DNA from 3 places in the Ensifer meliloti genome. Region 2 is predicted to be linked to each of the others. Evidence: predicted binding sites of a transcription regulator. Region 2 holds the regulator's gene; each other region holds the start of a gene.
The links. Region 2 encodes LexA, which represses DNA repair genes until DNA is damaged. Its sites were predicted from a motif close to TGTTCNNNNTGTGTTCNG; they were not measured.

Region 1 (3,938 bases), on a different replicon from region 2:
TATGGCCGAACATCTGATCGAGACGGCGGCCGACCTCCAGGCCGAAGCGCAGCGTCAGCGGTGCCCGCGGTGTGGCAGCCAAGTCGCCGACGGTGGTAAAGCCGAGGGTTCGAAGGCTTTGAACAGTTTCGGCCGGCAGCCGCAGCGACGACAGTGGCAGCCGGTTCGCGGCCCTGGCGGCATCGCCGCGCCCGACGATGACCGTCTCGCGATCTGTGGTCCGGGCAAGCGCATGCGCGGCACCCCAGGTATCGGCGATTGCCGCGCGGGCAGCGAGACCCCGGCCGCGGAAGCGATTGACGAGGCCGGAAAGCATCAAGTCCTCGCCGCCCTGAAGATGATCGGCGCCTTCGGTATCCATGACGATACCGTCGGGAGGGTCCATCGCGACAACCGGAGAATATTGTGACAAGGCCCAGAGCGCCAGCCGTTCGAGGGCAGCGAGATCGGCTGCCGTATCGGCATCGATCATCACCAGACCCTGGACCAGTGCCTGCGCCTTGGCGGCCGGCATGCCGACCCGAAGGCCGAGCTTGGTCGCCGCCGTATCAGCTGCCGAAATCCATCGCTTCGAACCGCTCCTGGCGATGACCACCAGCGGCTTTTCGACCGATAGCGAAGGATCGGCCCGCCTGATCCGGTCCGTTGGCAGTTTCGGAAGAAAGACAGATACGACCCTGGCCATCACATGCTCCGATGATGAACTCGCCTCCCTCCCCAGCTCTCACGCGCATAAGCTCCGCCAGCCATCGCGCCCGGCCAACACCCGGCACGGGAAGCGGCTCGGACGGCAGCACCGAGATCCGCCAGCGCGTTGCCGCAGCCGTTGGCATGCCAAAGTCCGAGGCTTCCGTCTGGCGCCGCCAGCGGCGGATCACCAGCCCCAATGTCCCCGACTTTTCCGCCGCGAGCTGCAAGCGGCGGGATGCCGTCATCGGCAGTCGCACCAGTTCGGCAACCACGGCGCCGAGGCCGCCGTAACGCAAAGCTTCTTCAAAGCTTGCGAGCACCGTCTCTTCCTTATCGCACTCGACGAAAATGACGCGGTCGGGATGAAGCCCGACCTGGGCGAGCGCCGGAAAGAACAGATCGAAGCGTGTCAGGCACCAGACCACCTTGCCGGTGGTACGGGCGGCGATGCCGCCGATGAAGAGTGCCGCGGCGGCTCCATCGATCGCGCCGTTTCCGCCACCGGCCACTTCGTGCAGCGCGCCAAAGGCGAGCCCACCTCCCGGCAGTTGCGCGTCGAGCTCGGGGACCCCGAACGGTAAGATGCTCCGATTGCGTGAGCCTGCCCCTTCCAAGCTGGCGATTTTCCCGCGCAACTCGCGGAGGACGGGGTTCGAAGTGGCGACGGCTGCGGACATGATCTCCTTTACGGCAACCCGTTTTCGGCTTGAGATGGCGCAATATGTTCTGTATTTGTTCTCAAAGCGGACATGAGTCAATGCGCATGTGGCGCGCGGAAGTTGAGCGACAGTGCCCATCGGAGAATTCCGCCAACGGATTCAAATCGATGGCGGGAATGGGAATTTTTCGCATGCGCCCACGGCAGCCTATGAACGATCTGGCCCCGAAACTGAAGAATCGCCGGAAGCCGATCGTCGAATTCATCTGTGCCCATGTCATCGGCACTGCGCGCTTGAGCGCAAGCTGTTGGTGAAAGCGTTTGGCGCTGGCATGACCTTCGCTGTGATCCGCCGGCGCATGGCGATGGGCTGCGAGCCCATACAAGCACCGTAGGGTGACAAAATGCGGCGCGCACTTCCCATGTCTGGGCGATACAGATTGTCCTGATGGAGGCGAGGCCATGACAAACGACGAAGGCAGCGAGCGGCCGCGCAAAATCGTGCATGTGGACATGGATGCCTTCTACGCATCGGTCGAACAGCGCGACAATCCCGACCTGCGGGGCCTGCCGGTCGCCGTCGGCTATCCTGCCGCCCGCGGCGTGGTGGCGGCCGCCAGCTACGAGGCGCGAAAGTTCGGCGTTCATTCGGCGATGGCTTCGGTCATTGCGAAGCGCAAATGCCCCGATCTGATCTTCGTCAAACCACGTTTCGAAGGCTACAAGGCCATCTCGTTGCAGATCCGCGCGATATTCGCCGAGTACACGCCGATGATCGAGCCGCTATCGCTCGACGAGGCCTATCTCGATGTTTCCGAAATCCTGAAGGGCACGGAGATAGCCACCGTCATCGCCCAGGAAATCCGGGCAAAGATCAAAGCGACGACAGAGCTCAGCGCCTCCGCCGGCATCTCCTACAACAAGTTCCTGGCGAAGATGGCTTCCGGTCAGAACAAGCCGGACGGCCAGTTCGTCATCACGCCGAAGAACGGCCCGGCTTGTCGAGCAGCTTCCGATCAAGAAGTTTCACGGCGTCGGGCCCGCCACAGCCGAAAAGATGCATCGGCTTGGGATAGAAACACGCGCAGACCTCAAGGAGCAGACGCTCGAGTTTCTGGTGGAGCATTTCGGGGAGTCGGGGCCATGTTTCTACGGTATTGCCCGTGGTATCAAGGCGGACCGGGTGCGAAAATCCGTCGGCGCGGAAGACACGTCCCTCCGAGGATATCCATTCCTTTGAGGCGGCTCGCGAAGGTCTTCAGCCGCTGATCGAGAAAGTCTGGAGTTATTGCGAGGCCAAAGAGATCAGCGCCAAGACCGTGCCGCTCAAGGTGAAATATGCCGACTTTCCAGATCACCCGGAGCAAGACGGTTGCGGCACCTTTGCAAACGATCGGTGATCTCGAGGAGGTGGTCGGCTTGCTTCTCGCACCAATCTTTCCGCCGCGAAGGGGAATCCGCCTGCTCGGCGTTTCGCTGTCATCGTTGGAACGGCAGACGCTACAAACGGAACCGCAGCTGCGGCTGGCGCTTTAGACTGCCAGCATCGGCTGAACAGGAGAGGTTGAATGGCGCGTAACCCGGACCCTGCCGGCAGCCGGCGAAGAATTTCGCCTTCGGGTACCAGTCCGTCGAACCAGGCCATGCGTTGCTCCCGTCTCAGAACCACCATCTGCCGGTCGTGAAACGGCGCAAGATCGTCATTCGCCTCGATCGTCAGGATGGCATAGGACTCTGGCCAGTCGTTGATCGCCGGCCGCCAAATCCCCGCGAAATAGAACCAGTCACCATTCGCGAGCGAGAAACTGAAGGTTCGGTGGCGAAACTCGGAAGCGGGCACCAGGCAGCGGTGGGTCGGAAACGTCCTTCCTTCCGATCGAACGACGTTCACGGCGCGCGCATCGCCGTCGCGCGGGCGCAGCCCCCACGGCAATTCCACCATCTCCACATCGCCGTCATGGCGCCTTATGATCACCCGGCGCTCGTCGAGCGGAGCGTCGGACTGGAAAACGGTCGCACTCGTCATAGTTAGAACATAGCAGGAACAACACCCACACAATCAGACCTGAGACGGAGGATGCATGTGCAATGATTATCGGCTGATGGTGGATGTCGCCTCGATCGTCGAGGACTTCGCCGACCTGAAGATCAAGGTCCGTTTCGGCGAAGGCGCGCCGAATCTTGAACCGCGCGAGGACATCAAGATCACCGATGTCGGCCCCATCGTCAGAACGCTTGACGGAGCCCCCGATGAGGTCGAGCTCGTGCAGCGGCGCTGGAGCTGGCCCGGGCCGAACAAGCGGCCGGTGTATAATTTCCGATCTGAGGGGCGCGAGTTCAATTCCAATCGCTGCCTGATCATCGCCGACGGCTTCTACGAGTTCACCGAACCGAAGGACCCCAAGAAGAAACGGAAGGACAAATGGCTCTTCACCAAGAAGGACGAGCCGATCTTCTGCATCGCCGGCATCTGGCGCGAAATGCCGGGGGTCGGCCAAGCCTTCACCATGCTGACGATGGAGCCGGGGCCGGACATTGCCCCATACCACGACCGGCAGATCGTCATTCTCGAGCGCAGCGCCTGGGCCGA
Region 2 (3,938 bases):
CGACGGCGGCGCCGGCGACGACACGCTGTACGGCGATGCCTTCTCGATCGATGTGAGTGACTCCGCGATCGTCGCCGGAGGGAACGATCGTCTCTCGGGCGGCAAAGGCAACGATACACTCTACGGCGATGGCTACAATTGCCTCAGAGGACGTGGTGGCGACGACTGGCTCGACGGCGGCGCCGGAGACGATATTCTCTCGGGCGACGCTTTCTCCCTCGGCGATTTTTTCGTTGGCGGGAACGATCGGCTCCAGGGCGGAGAGGGCCATGACAAACTCTACGGAGATGGCCTCGACCAGGGCGTCGTGGAATCCGGCATCGGCGGCGACGACCACCTCTATGGTGGTTCTGGCAACGACTTTCTTGTTGGAGATGTTCTTTTCTCACGTGGCGGCAGTGGCGGCAACGACCTGCTCGACGGAGGCAAAGGCGATGATGTCCTGTATGGCGATGCAGAGGTCGGCGTGGACACCGCGGGTGGGGACGACCTCTTGATTGGCGGCGCCGGTAACGATCAGCTCTGGGGCGATGGCCGACTTACCGCAGCCTTCGCGGTCGAGACCGGTGCCGATCAGTTCCTGTTTGCGCGGAACAGTGGGCGGGATAAGATCTTCGACTTCGAATTGGACAAGGACATCATCCAAATCGCCGGCTATGGCTACGACGACTTCGCCGATTTTTTGTCCAACATCGGCGACGATGCTGACGGGAACGCTGTCCTGCAGCTGAATGGCACGGTCGATCAGGTCACTCTGATCGGCATCCACGCTGCCGACCTCAGCGCTGCCAACTTCGTCTTTGCGAATGCGGATTTCGCCCTCGTCTGACGAGAGGAAGTTTGTCGGTAACAAAGCTGATCAGGTGTGGCTTTTGGAGGCCTCGGCCGGAATTGAACCGGCGTACAAGGATTTGCAGTCCTCTGCGTCACCACTCCGCCACGAGGCCTCTACGATTTGCGTTTTCAAATCGTGGCGCGGATTTAGAATGATTGACCGCAATCCGCAAGAGGGTACATTTGGAATAGGGACTTTTTTATTCTGTATAAATGTGTCTTCCGTTCTATGACCGGGCGTGGTCATAGCGTCCCAAGGCGCAATACTCCCACGTCAGCGCTTTGAAATTGCGTACTTTCGTAGGAAGCGGCTGCGCACCTGGTCAGGAAGCTCTAATGATAGCGCCGGATGAGGCCGACGAGCCTGCCTTGGATCTTGACCCGGTCCGGACCGAATATGCGTGTTTCGTAAGCCGGATTGGCGGCCTCCAGCGCAATAGAGGCGCCCTTGCGACGGAATCGCTTCAGGGTCGCTTCCTCGTCGTCGATCAGCGCGACGACGATATCCCCGGGGCTGGCGGTGCTTCCGTTCCGGATGATCACCGTATCGCCATCGAGGATGCCGGCCTCGATCATCGAATCGCCCTTGATCTCGAGAGCGTAGTGCTCGCCGCTGCCGATCATTTCAACCGGTACGGATATATCGTGCATATTGTTCTGGATTGCCGAAATCGGCACACCGGCGGCAATGCGGCCCATGACCGGAACGGCGACCGATGCGGCCTCGGCCGGCGGCGCCGGTTTCGGTGCGGGGGGCGGCGCAGCAGGCTTGCCCAGACTGCCTTCGATCACGCTCGGCGAAAAGCCGCGGCGGACCTGCGAAGCGCCCGCATAGGCCTCCGGCAGCTTGATGACTTCGAGGGCCCGGGCGCGATTAGGTAGCCGGCGAATGAACCCACGCTCTTCGAGTGCGGTGATCAAACGGTGGATGCCCGATTTGGACGCAAGGTCCAAGGCGTCCTTCATCTCGTCGAAGGACGGCGGGACCCCGGATTCCTTCATTCGTTCGTGAATGAACAGAAGCAATTCCTGTTGCTTGCGGGTCAGCATGGCGTCACTCCAGAATCGCGAAACAAATCAAGAACAGAACCTATCTGTTCCATATGTGTTCCGCAAGTGCCTAAAATTCCGTGAATTTCGCTTGCTGTTGAATGCCGATCCGCCCCGCGATCCGGCGTGTCGATGGCGATCGCTCGGAATTCGGGGCAGGGGCCGATACGCTCTCGCATGTTTTGGGCTTACGGCGGGCGGCGCAGTCGGTCGCCTATGCAATGCTAATAGGCAAGGCGCAGTCCGCCCGGCGTAAGAACGTCGAATTCAGGCTCGGGATAAGGCCCGTACCACTGGGTGTAGGTCGTGTTGGTCGAGCCTGTGCTGGCGCACCCCGAAAGGGCGAAGAGGGAAAAAATTGCGGCTGCCACCAAAGATTTAACAGGCATGTTTTGCTCCACTCGCGGGAGTTGCCCAGACCTCGAACGGGTCAGACTAAAACTTTCTCTCAAATCAGCTTTTTTGGCAAGCAGCGAGCCGGCAGGGAGGACTGGTGGATGGTGGAGCCGAAGGGAGTCGAACCCTCGACCTCCGCAGTGCGATTGCGGCGCTCTCCCAACTGAGCTACGACCCCACTGGTCAACGATTGTATAAGAGTTTTCGGCCGACCGCGCCAGTGCATTCCACTTGCCGAATGCATCGCAATACAGAGATGAGGCTGACGACTGCAAGCCGCGTCGGTGCCCGCCGGCTGGCAGATAGGGCGGAGTGCAAGGTCACGAACACACAACGCCACTATCGGCTTTCAGCACTGGCTATTGAGCCACCTCGATCGCGGGCGGCTGCCAAGAGCCATCGAGAATTGCCTCTTTGCCCCAATAGGCGCGGATGTAGAGCGAGAACTTCCCGTCCGGCGCGGGCAGCCAGTTGTTTTCCTTGTCGCCCCCGGGCGACTTCGCGCCGGCGTAGAGGGTAAGCGAACCGTCGGAGTTGCGCTTTAGGTTCTTGTTCTTGGTGCCGAGTGAGTAGCGTTTGAGGTCGTTCGCGTGGAAGAGATGCTTGTCGTTGTACAGGGTCAATGACCAGAACCCGTTGACCGGCGGCTCCTGCCCGGCTGGGAAGGTGATCGCATAGCTGCCGCTGCCGCTGAGTTCTCCGCCCGCGCCGTCGTGGTCGGTGTAGAAATATTGCGTCTCGTTCGGCCGGTTGTCGAACATGTTCGATTTTGCCGTTCCGGTCCGGTTGAAATAGTCGACGCCGAACTGCGCATTGTTGGTAGAACGGTTCCATCCGTTCCCGGCCGGACGTCCGTTGTGCTTCCACTGGAAGAACGGCTGGATGACCTTGTCTTCGGTCTCGACCGCGGTCGCAACCAGCACCTTTTTCAGTTCGGGGTCCTTGGAGGCTGCATCGAGCAGCAGGCGGAATTGGCCATAGAGAGCCTCCTCGCCCGGCAACGGATCGACAGTGTCGAGAACCTCGCCGAACTGATCGAAGAACTTATCCGGGACCACCCATTTGGTTTCCTCGCCAGACGATGGCGGTCCGGGAATGTCCGGGACCTTGGCCCATTCGATCGTCTTCATCTCTCCGTCGAAATCCTTCAGCGGATAAGCGACGACCTGGTTGATGACCTCTTGAATCGCTTTCCTGTCCTCGGGCGTGTCGTCCTGGAAGACCCTGGGAATGGCGTTGGCGAGCGAGGTAGGGCAGCGCAAAACATCTGTGATCCCGTCCGGTTTCAGGCCGCTCCACCTCGGACCGGCGAGCAGGTAGAATCCGGGCTTCGAGCCATATGGTTTGCCTAGATGACCGAACTGGTCGGTGCGTGCGTCGTACAAAGCATAGACCCAGAAACGGTCGCCGAAATCCGGCACCTGAATCACGACCGGCTCTTCATCAAGCGCGAAGAAGCCCAAGCCGTAGACGACATCCTGGTTCGGGCACGTGACGAAAGTTTCCGACGGCTCAATGTAGTCGTTGAGCATCGCGATCTGGCCCCGCGGTGCGGCGGGCAGGACGCCGTTGAGGTGGCCCGGTTCCGGTGCCTGAGTGATCGCCGCCCTGCGGTTGATCATGTTAACCATCGGCCAGCCCCAGACGTAGGCCATCTG
Region 3 (3,938 bases), 340 kb from region 2:
GCCGCGTGCGTCGAGGCGTGGCGGTAAAGCCCCTCGATCTTCTGGGCAATGTCGAGGAGACGGGCAACGACCGGCTCCTTCTCCGCCTCTTCCTGCAGGCGCGGTTCCTCCTCGATCGCCTTGGAAAGCGGTGTCGGGTTGGCGGGATTGTTCGGCACCAGCTTGCAGATCTTGTCGACCTGGCCATAGGGCATTTCCAGCACGCGGCCGACGTCGCGCAGTGCTGCACGCGCCTGCAGCGATCCGAAGGTGATGATCTGCGCCACCTGCTCGCGGCCGTATTTCTGCTGCACGTAGCGGATGACCTCCTCGCGCCGGTCCTGGCAGAAATCGATGTCGAAGTCGGGCATCGACACGCGTTCGGGGTTGAGGAAGCGCTCGAAAAGCAGCGAGAAGCGCATCGGGTCGACATCGGTGATCGTCAGGGCATAGGCGACCAGCGAGCCGGCACCCGAGCCGCGGCCCGGCCCGACCGGAATGTCATGCTGCTTGGCCCATTTGATGAAGTCCGCAACGATGAGGAAGTAGCCCGGAAACTTCATCCGCTGGATAACGCCGAGTTCGAAGGCCAGCCGCTCCCGATAGTCCTCTTCCTTGTAGCCGGGCGCCATGCCGAGCTTGGCAAGGCGTTCCTCCAGCCCCTCCTCCGCCTGCCGGCGCAGTTCCGCTACCTCCGCGCGTTCAGCCTCCTCCGGATCATCCGAAGCGCCGGTAAAGCGCGGCAGGATCGGTCCGCGGGTCTTCAACATGAAGGAGCACCGCCGCGCCACCTCGATCGTATTCTCCAATGCCTCGGGCAGATCCGCAAAGAGCGCCGCCATCTCCTTGCGGCTCTTCAGGTAATGATCCGGGGTCAGACGGAAACGGCTGTCGTCGGACACCATCGCATTGTGAGCGACGGCCATCAGCGCATCGTGGGCATCATAGTCGGACGGCGACGGGAAAAACGCCTCGTTGGTGGCGACGAGCGGAATGTCGAGCCGATAGGCGAGATCGATCATGCGGTTCTCGTGACGCCGGTCGTAATTCCCGTGCCGCTGCAGTTCGACATAGAGGCGATCGCCGAAAAGCTCGATCAAGGCTTGCAGGCGTGCCTCGGCCAGAGCCGGCGAACCCGACTTCAGCGCCATGTCGACCGGGCCGGCTCCCGCACCGGTGAGCGCGATCAGGCCGGTCGTGCCGCCAGCCGCAAGCCAGGAGCGGCTTATTCGCGTTTGCTGGTGACCCTCGCCTTCGAGATAGGCGCGGCTCACGAGCTCGACGAGGCGGGCGTAACCGTCCTCGGTCGCCGCGATCAGCACGATCGCGGGAAGTTTGACGAACTGATGGGCGTGTCCGCGCCGCTCGCCTTCCGCCTCGTCTTCCATATCGATCGAGAGCTGGCAGCCGATGATCGGCTGCAATCCGTCGTCGGCCGCCTTCTGCGAGAATTCGAGTGCCGCGAAGAGATTATTGGTGTCGGCGATGCCGATCGCCGGCTGATCGTCGGCGACCGCCTTGCCGATGATCTTCTTCAGCGGCAAGGCGCCTTCCAGCAACGAATAGGCGGAATGCACCCGCAGGTGAACGAACTGCGGATCGGCCGCAGCCCCTGTGCCGTGCCCGATACCCTGCCCGATACCCTGGTTGCCTGTCATCGCCGCACTCCGATTCTTGTCCGGCGTCGAGGATATCCTGTTTCCCGTCCCAACTGTCCAGTCTCAAGGACGGGCCGCCGGGGTTTTTGCCCGGCGTGTGGTGTTTACTGCGCGTTCGACAGGACGCGGAGCACGCTGGATAAATCCCGGTCACAGGCCGAGAGCGATTACCGAGATGCTCACGATGAAAAGGCTCATCGAGGCGAAGGCAGCAAGATCACGTACGAAATCAGCCATAACTTGTCTCCTTTCCGCTACTGTTCCCTTTTTGTTCTATTTCCGTTCGATAGTCAAGGAAGTCTGCATGGAAGACCCGCTATTCAGTGGCTATGGTTAATGTGCACCGACGGACCCCATTCGCGCATGCGTTCCGAGGAGCGACACGCCTCGAACGGAACATGCAAGGAGCGCCAAGCGGTGACCGCGCCTCGAGCGAGGTCGGGGCTGAATACGCGCCGTCGCGGCCGGACTATTTCAGTTCGACCACCTTGCCGTCCTCGATCGTCACGCGGCGATCCATGAGCGAAGCGAGTTCGTGATTGTGGGTGGCGATCAGCGCCGCGAGCCCGGACTGGCGCGCCAGGGCTTCCAGCGCCTCGAATACATAGCCGGCCGTCTCGGGGTCGAGGTTGCCGGTCGGCTCGTCCGCCAAAAGGATGAGCGGCGCATTGGCGACCGCCCTGGCGATGGCGACGCGCTGCTGCTCGCCGCCGGAAAGCTCGGTCGGGCGGTGGCTGCCGCGATGGCCGATGCGCATATAGTCCAGAAGGGCCGATGCCCGCTCCGCCGCCTCGGCCCTGGGCAATCCGGCGATCAGTTGCGGCATCATGATGTTCTCCAGCGCCGAGAATTCCGGCAGGAGATGGTGGAACTGATAGACGAAGCCGATCTCGTTGCGGCGGATTGCCGTTCGCCGGTCGTCGCTGAGTCCGTTGCATGAGGTGCCGTTCACGAGCACCTCGCCCTCATCCGGGTGTTCGAGCAGCCCGGCGATATGAAGCAATGTCGACTTTCCGGTACCGGACGGTGCCACGAGGGCGACTGTCTCGCCGCTTCGCAACGTCAGGTCGGCTCCCTTGAGGATCGGCAGAAACGTGTCGCCCTCGCCATAATGCCGCTCGATGCCGGAGAGCTGCAGTGCCACGCGCGCATTCATTTAAGCTGTTGTCCTTGTTATTCGTACCGCAGGGCCTGCACCGGATCGAGGCGCGAGGCGCGCCAGGCCGGGAAGATCGTGGCAAGGAAGGAAAGCGCAAGCGCCATGACGACGACGGTGACGGTCTCGTCGGCATTCATGTCGGCCGGAAGCTGGCTGAGGAAATAGAGCTCCGGATCGAAGAGCGTGGCGCCGGACACCCAGGAGAAGAACTGGCGGATCGACTCGATGTTGAGGCAGACGACCACCCCGAGGGCGACGCCGGCGATGGTTCCCGTAACCCCGATTGCGGCGCCGGTCATGAAGAAGATGCGCATCACCGAACCGGAGGTCGCGCCCATCGTCCTGAGGATCGCGATATCGCTGCCCTTGTCCTTCACCAGCATGATCAGCCCGGAGATGATGTTCAGCGCCGCGACCAGCACGATCAGCGTCAGGATCATGAACATCACGTTCCGTTCCACCTCGAGCGCGGAAAAGAACGTCCTGTTGCGTTCGCGCCAGTCGGTAATGAATATCTGCCGGCCGGCGGCGTCCTCCACCGGCTTGCGAAGCTCGTCGACCGCGTCCGGATGCTCGGCGAATATCTCGATCGACTGAACGAGGCCTTCGGCGTTGAAATAGAGCTGCGCTTCCTCGAGCGGCATGAAGATGATGGTCGCGTCGTATTCCGACATGCCCATCTCGAAGATGGCCGAGACGGTATAGGCCTTGACCCTCGGATTCATGCCCATCGGCGTGACGTCGCCGTTCGGCGAGGTGAGCGTGATCGTCCCGCCCACCCGGATGCCCAGCTGCTCGGCCATGCGCGAGCCGATGGCGACGCCGCTGCCCGAGGCGAAGCCGACGAGGTCGCCGGACTGAATATGCTCGGAGATCGACTTCAGCTTGGTGAGGTCGTCGGCGCGTATCCCGCGAACGAGCGCACCCGTCGACGCATCGCCCAGGCCTTGCGCGAGAACCTGGCCCTCGACGATCGGAATGGCCATGGTCACGCCGGGAACGGCGGAGAATCTGGTGGCAAGATCGGCATAATTGGTGAGCGGGCCGTCCAGGGGCTGGACGATCATATGGCCGTTCATGCCGAGAATGCGCGAAATGAGCTCGGTTCGGAAGCCGTTCATCACCGCCATGACGATGATCAG

Region 1: the regulator LexA is predicted to act here: its motif matches at 1,413-1,430, upstream of PZL22_RS30880 (ImuA family protein).
Region 3: the regulator LexA is predicted to act here: its motif matches at 1,896-1,913, upstream of dnaE (DNA polymerase III subunit alpha).

Annotation. Positions count from the first base shown of each region.
Region 1 covers NZ_CP120366.1:1,313,369-1,317,306, reverse strand. The annotation lists gene PZL22_RS30885 (Y-family DNA polymerase) at 1-595, opposite strand, end outside; gene PZL22_RS30880 (ImuA family protein) at 549-1,367, opposite strand; partial or broken gene dinB (DNA polymerase IV) at 1,811-2,884, shown strand; partial or broken gene PZL22_RS30870 (SOS response-associated peptidase family protein) at 2,881-3,374, opposite strand; gene PZL22_RS30865 (SOS response-associated peptidase) at 3,430-3,938, shown strand, end outside.
Region 2 covers NZ_CP120365.1:376,313-380,250, reverse strand. The annotation lists gene PZL22_RS08885 (calcium-binding protein) at 1-829, shown strand, start outside; tRNA gene PZL22_RS08880 (tRNA-Cys) at 874-947, opposite strand; gene lexA (transcriptional repressor LexA) at 1,168-1,884, opposite strand; gene PZL22_RS08870 (hypothetical protein) at 2,109-2,273, opposite strand; tRNA gene PZL22_RS08865 (tRNA-Ala) at 2,383-2,458, opposite strand; gene PZL22_RS08860 (DUF1254 domain-containing protein) at 2,640-3,938, opposite strand, start outside.
Region 3 covers NZ_CP120365.1:31,901-35,838, reverse strand. The annotation lists gene dnaE (DNA polymerase III subunit alpha) at 1-1,637, opposite strand, end outside; gene PZL22_RS07210 (ABC transporter ATP-binding protein) at 2,107-2,793, opposite strand; gene PZL22_RS07205 (lipoprotein-releasing ABC transporter permease subunit) at 2,811-3,938, opposite strand, start outside.